Regions from separate parts of the Paraburkholderia terricola genome, predicted to be linked through region 1. Evidence: predicted binding sites of a transcription regulator. Region 1 holds the regulator's gene; the other holds the start of a gene.
The links. The regulator HrcA, encoded in region 1, represses chaperone genes, less so after heat shock. The targets are predictions, from matches to a motif close to TTAGCACTCNNNNNNNNNGAGTGCTAA.
Positions count from the first base shown of each region.

Region 2: a site for HrcA is predicted at 1,281-1,307, ahead of rpoH (RNA polymerase sigma factor RpoH). Genes of this name have one in related genera too.

Region 1 covers NZ_CP024941.1:571,782-575,196, reverse strand. The annotation lists gene hemH (ferrochelatase) at 1-1,015, opposite strand, end outside; gene hrcA (heat-inducible transcriptional repressor HrcA) at 1,191-2,210, opposite strand; gene CUJ90_RS02510 (NAD kinase) at 2,595-3,415, shown strand, end outside.
Region 2 covers NZ_CP024941.1:366,799-370,213, forward strand. The annotation lists gene rpoH (RNA polymerase sigma factor RpoH) at 284-1,219, opposite strand; gene CUJ90_RS01685 (acyloxyacyl hydrolase) at 1,582-2,145, shown strand; gene CUJ90_RS01690 (nuclear transport factor 2 family protein) at 2,188-2,571, shown strand; gene ybiB (DNA-binding protein YbiB) at 2,747-3,415, opposite strand, start outside.

The sequences.
Region 1 (3,415 bases):
TCTGCGCGACGATTTCGCCGAGCGCCGCGATCCACGCTTGCGACGCATTCAGGCAGGCGATCCGGTGAAACTCCTTGCCGCCCGCATGCAGGAACTCGTCGCGCACTTCCATGCCGATTTCCTCGATGGTTTCCAGGCAATCGGCGGTGAAGCCTGGACAGAACACATCAGCACGCCGCACGCCCGCCGCGCCCAATTCCTTCAGCGTGGGCGCAGTGTACGGCTGCAGCCATTCGGCCTTGCCGAAGCGCGACTGGAAAGTAATGCGGCATTCCACCGGCGTCAGTTCGAGCGCCTGCATCAACAAGGCGCCGGTCTGCTGGCATTGCTCGTGGTACGGATCGCCGAGATCGAGCGTGCGCTTGGGCACGCCGTGAAAACTCAGCACCAGCTTGTCGCCCGCCGCGAAGTCAGGCCGGCCATGCTGATGCCAGTATTGACGCACCTGCGCGGCGAGGGCGGCAATATAGGCCGGATGGTCGGCGTAATGCCGCACCGTGCGGATTTCCGGCTGGTTGCGCATGCGCTTGAGAGCCGAAAAAGCATCGTCGAACGCGGTGGCCGTGGTGGACGACGAGTATTGCGGATACATGGGCATGAGCAGCACGCGCTCGGCGCCCGCCAGCTTCAACTGGTTCAGCATGGCCGGAATGCCGGGCGTGCCGTAACGCATCGCGTAGTCGACCAGCACCGTGTAATCGTTCAATTGCAACAGATGGCGCAACGCCTCCACCTGCTTCTCCGTATGCACGCGCAACGGCGAGCCCTCGGGCATCCAGACCGCCGCGTATTTCTTCGCCGACGCCCGGCCGCGCAACGGCAAGATCAGCAGACGCAGAATCACCTGCCAGAGCAAGGCGGGAATCTCGACCACGCGGGGATCGGACAGGAACTGCGCCAGATAGCGGCGGACCGCGCGCGGCGTCGGCGCGTCCGGCGTGCCGAGATTGATCAGCAGCACGGCGACACGATGTGACGTGGCGTTCTGTGAAGGCCGCTCGAGGTCGAAGCGCATAGGCAGGAGGGGTAACCGCTTTGGGCGGAAAGTCGGTTCAGGTGGGATTCATTATAGCGGCGCGGTTCCCGGCGAGGTCCGCCGGAGACCCCTGGCCATTCGGCCAATTGGCAAGCCGGGCGCCGTCGCGCATCATGTGCGGCACGAACCTCCGCGGCCGCGATGGGCGGCCGTGTTACTGCTGGCTGAGGGTGAGGGAAAGCAGACGCGCCGTGATATCCACGATCGGGATCACGCGGTTGTAGGCCATGCGGGTCGGCCCGATGACGCCGAGCGTGCCGACGATCTTGCCGTTCACCTCGTAGGGCGCGGTGACGACGCTCATTTCCTCGATCGGCACCAGGTTCGACTCGCCGCCGATGAAAATCTGCACACCCGCCGCATGGCTCGACACGTCGAGCAATTGAAGGAGACTCGTCTTTTGGTCGAACACATCGAACAGCTTGCGCAAGCGCGCCATGTCCGAGGACAGATCGGCGACTTCCAGCAGGTTGCGCTCGCCGGAAATCAGCACGGTCTCGCCGGTGTCGGCTTCGTCCGTGCTGGCGGTGACGGCGGCGTGCATCAGCGTGGTCATGTCGCCGCGCAGTTCGTCGATTTCCTCACGCAGGCGGCGGCGCACCTCGTCGAACGACAGGCCAGCGAAGTGCGCGTTGATGTAATTCGAGGCTTCAACCAGTTGCGACGGCGAGAAGTCGCGCTGGGTGGCCATGATGCGGTTCTGCACGTCGCCTTCCGGCGTCACGATGATGAGCAGGATGCGCTTGTCGGACAGGCGCATGAATTCGATCTGCTTGAACACATGGCTGCGCCGCGGTGTGAGCACCACGCCGGCGAACTGCGACAGATTGGAGAGCACGCTCGCCGCCGCGGCGACGATTTTCTGCGGTTCGCCCGCCTGCAGCGTAGTCTTGACGGTACGCATCACGGCTTCTTCGTCCGCGGCGGATTCCACCGTCAGCATCGTATCCACGAAGAGCCGGTAGCCGCGCGGAGTAGGAATGCGGCCCGCCGACGTATGCGGACTGATCACGAGCCCCAGGTCCTCGAGATCGGACATCACGTTGCGGATCGTGGCCGGACTCAGTTCGAGGCCGGAATAGCGTGACAACGTGCGCGAGCCGACCGGCTGACCTTCGGCGATGTAGCGCTCGATCAGCGTTTTGAGGAGGGTTTGTGCGCGAGGATCTAGCATGACGGAAAATTTTAGCTCAATGACAGCGCTACCGCGAGCGCTAACGGCGCCCGCCCCTAACGGCCGCGCCGCAAGCCGGCGGGACGGCGTTTCGCATTCGCTGCGGCGCGCGTGCCAGCCCGCGGTTCGGCGCTTCGTCCAGCGTTCTTGCGCCCGCGCGATCCAGTGGCGGCGCGAAGTCCATCGCTCGGTACAGCGCCTCGCCGGCCGCCAGTCCGACGAATCCGACGGCAGCGCGCCGCCGCACTTTACCCGGCGCGCATGTCATCAAGGCTTCACCATTCTAACGACAATCGCGCGATACGCTGACAGCCCGCTCCAGCCGGCCCGCCACCGGGTCTGTCTGCGGTTCTTTTCAGGCCCCACCTATGGTGTAATGCCGGCATGCAAGTAACCAGCCAGTTCAAGACCGTTGCGCTCGTCGGGCGCAACAACACGCCGGGCATCGGCGAGCCGCTGACCGAGCTCGCCGCGTGCATCGCGAAGCGCGGCTTCGACGTCGTGTTCGAAGCCGAGACGGCCGCTGAAATCGGCATCACCGACTACCCGGCGTTGCGTCCCGCCGAGATCGGCGCGCGCGCCGACGTCGCCGTGGTGCTGGGCGGCGACGGCACCATGCTCGGCATCGGCCGTCAGCTCGCGCCTTACCGCACGCCGTTGATCGGCATCAACCACGGGCGGCTCGGCTTCATTACCGACATTCCGATCTCCGACATGCGCGAGACCGTGCCGCAAATGCTGTGCGGCAACTTCGAGCGCGAGGAACGCATGCTGCTCGAAGCGCGCATCATGCGCGGCGGCAACCCGATCTATCACGCGCTGGCCTTCAACGACGTGGTGGTGAACCGCAGCGGCTTCTCGGGCATGGCGGAACTGCATGTCTCGGTGGACGGGCGCTTCATGTACAACCAGCGTTCCGACGGCCTGATCGTCGCCACGCCGACCGGCTCGACCGCTTACGCGCTTTCTTCACAAGGGCCGATCCTGCATCCGCAGTTGCAGGGCATCGTGCTGGTGCCGATCGCGCCGCACGCGCTGTCGAACCGGCCGATCGTGCTGCCGGACGATTCAAAGGTGAGCATTCAGATCGTCTCGGGCCGCGAAGTGAACGTCAATTTCGACATGCAGTCGTTCACCTCGCTCGAACTGAGCGACACGATCGAAGTGCGCCGCTCGCGCCATACCGTGCCGATTCTGCATCCGGT
Region 2 (3,415 bases), 200 kb from region 1:
CCCGATTTTAGGAGCGGGACCTTGCGCGCGTGGGTTCCGCGCTGCGGCATCGGGTCGCTGGCGTCACACGGTTGATGCAGTATTGCCAGGGGGGTTGAGGTAGGTCAAGGAACGCCGGCCGGCCGGCCGTGGCCCTGCGTCGATGCGCGCACGGCGAAGGAGGCGGGGCTTCGACGCTTCGACGCCTGGACGGAAAAAAGCCCCGCCGTCTTGCGAGGGCGGGGCTTTGCGGCCGGCTGGTCAGCGTGCGTCGCGCGAACCGGTTTGCTCGGTTTTTCAGACCTTACGCATACTCGGTCAGTGCGCCGCGCATCTTCTTCATTGCGCTTGCTTCGATCTGGCGAATCCGTTCGGCCGAGACGCCGAATTCGTCGGCCAACTCGTGCAGCGTCGAGCCGCCCGAGCCGTCGTCCTCCACCTTCAGCCAGCGTGCCTCGATGATGCGGCGGCTGCGGGCGTCCAGTGCATCCAGCGCGCTCGCGATACCGTCGGTTTGCAGCTTGTCGCGCTGACGCGAAGCCAGCACGGCGGTCGGCTCGTTATGCGAGTCGGCAAGGTAGGCGATCGGCGCGTACGACTCTTCGCCGTCTTCGACCTGGCCTTCCAGCGCGATGTCGCCGCCCGAGAGGCGCGTTTCCATCTCGGCCACTTCCTCGCGCTTCACGTTCAGCTCCTTGGCGAGACCTTCGATCTCGTCGGGCGTGAACGCGCCCAAGCCCTGCTTGTGGCTGCGCAGGTTGAAGAACAGCTTGCGCTGCGCCTTGGTGGTGGCGACCTTCACCATGCGCCAGTTGCGCAGGATGTATTCGTGGATTTCGGCCTTGATCCAGTGCATCGCGTACGACACGAGGCGCACGTTCTGCTCGGGATCGAAGCGTTTCACGGCCTTCATCAGGCCGATGTTGCCTTCCTGGATCAGGTCGGCATGCGGCAGGCCATAACCGAGATAGTTGCGCGCGATCGACACGACCAGCCGCAGATGCGACAGGACGAGACGACGGGCGGACTCGAGATTGCCCTGCTCGCGAAATTCGGTGGCGAACTGGCGTTCTTCCGCAGGCGTCAGCATCGGAATGCGATTGACGGCCTGGATGTAGGCGTCGATGTTGCCCAGTTGACCGGGCAGCAGCGAGGAATGCGAGAGCGCCAGTGCACCTGCCGAAGCGGCCTTAGCCGACGACGGGCTCAGAGTACTCGGAAGGGTCATTGCATGGCTCACGTAAAAAACTCCTTTGGAATCAGGTAACAGCGTATTCAGGTGACGACTCCAGCGTTGGATGTTAGCACTCTGATTTCCTGAGTGCTAATACTTAGAAGCGGTAGGGGCATCCAAGTTCCGTCATTTTCTATTGAAGTTCACTTCCTGATAGCCATCATACGCCGCTTGCGCTTGCCCTGTGTGGGCCGTAGAACTTACCGGGCTATGCTGTTCCGCGATCATAAATGAACGATATTTGCCGTTTTAGAAGTGACTAATTGCGAAAAATAAGATTTCTTCATACGATCCGCCTGATCGTGATTGAATTTAGAATAGGCAAATCTGTTACAGATTGTTCAACGTTCGGCGAGCTCGGGTGTTAGATGAACAACAAAAAGAAGGCTTGGCGTGTTCTGGCGCTGAAAAGCGCGTCGGCAGCGGTGCTGTTGGGTGTATCCGGACTGGCCGCGGCCGATCAGTTCGGTTTGCAGGTCGCCGGCGGCGTGGGCGATCATCATGTGAAAAAGCTCGACCTCGGCGTGGTCTGGGATCCGGACCTCACCTGGTGGCAAATCGGTGACTGGCATTTCACGCTGATCGGCGAGGCGCACATGGCCTGGTGGCATACCAACGAAGGCAACGTGCACGACAACATCGGCGAGATCGGCGTGACGCCGATGATTCGCTTCATCAAGGCATCCGGGTCGATCCGTCCTTTCATCGAAGTGGGCGCCGGCGTGCGGCTCCTGTCGAGTCCGCGAATTTCCTCCGACTTCACGCTCGGCTCGGCGTTCCAGTTCGCCGACGTCGCGGGCGTGGGCGTGCAGTTCGGCCATCGTCAGCAGTATCAGGCGGGCTACCGCTTCCAGCATATTTCCAACGGCGGTATCAAAGAGCCGAATCCTGGTATAAATTTCAGCCAGCTATATTTGCAATATAACTTCTGACGACCGTGGCCATGTTCGGCTCACCGGTGCGAGGGCTGAGCAATGGCGGCAAAGATAATCGAAGCGATTCGCGGGCTCGAGCGAGAGCGCTTTCGTGCGATGGTCGACGGCGACGGGCAATCGCTCGACACACTGCTCGCGGACAACGTGAGCTATGTCCATACCAACGGCAAACGCGAGACGAAGCGGCAGTTCATCGACGGGATTACCGGCGGCCGCCGCCGTTACCGGCAGATCGAGGTGCAGTCGCAAGACGTGTTGCCGGTGGGGCGCGAGACCTGCGTCGTCACGGGGCGCGCGCTGATCGAGATGGAGGCGAATAACGGCGCACTCCTGTTCCCCATCGCGTACACCGCGATTCATACGCACGAAGCCGGGCAATGGCGGCTGATTGCGTGGCAAGCCACCCGTTGCGCGATCGAGTGAGCCTGCCGGTTGGCGCTTGAGCGGCGTCGAGCCGTCATGCGCCGGTCGTCCACGCCGCAGCCAGATTGCCCTATCACTCGCATGGCGATGCAGCGACAGCCCGATGCTGTCGCGTCAGGCGAGATGCGGTCCATCCCTTGCAGCAAGCGCAATCACCACGCTCGCGCAGCGCCCTTCACACCTGCGTCTTCGCGACGTCCACGATCAGTTCGACCTGTCGTTCGATCGCGCTCGGCACGGGCGCCTCGCCGCGCAGCACGGCGCCGATCCACGCCGCCGTGGTGGGTGCGTCGCGCGCTTCGGGCAACGCCACTTCCGGCGCGTCCGGCGACGAGCGCTCATGCGGCACGCGCGTTTCGCAGATGCCGTCGTGCAGCCAGTCGACCTGCACCTGGCGCCGCGTGTCGGCTACCGCTTCGCCCTCGGTGCCGCGCGCCAGCAAGGCGCCGCCGGCCGCCGCGTCCGCATGCGTGTTGAACAACTGCGTGAGACTGTCCCGATACGGCGGATGCGTGTAGTTCACGAGCCGCAGGCCGGCCGGCGCGAACGGCTGGAGAATCTTCACGAGCGTATGCGTCGAATTACGCACGCCCATGCGCCGGCGTAGCGCGAGCAGGCGCGCGAGTTTCGGCGCGAGCACGTCGATCGGCGCGAACGCTAGACGGCGCTCGGCGAGACCGTCTTCGATCTCGGCGTGCGAGCGCGCGTGCGGAATCTGCAAATGCGTGAAGATTTCAGCGCTCGTCACGCGCCCCGGGTCTTCGGTCACGCCGTGCACCAGCACCGGCACGCCTTCACGCGCGAGCAGCAGGGCGAGCAGCGGCACGAGGTTCGGCTGTTTGCG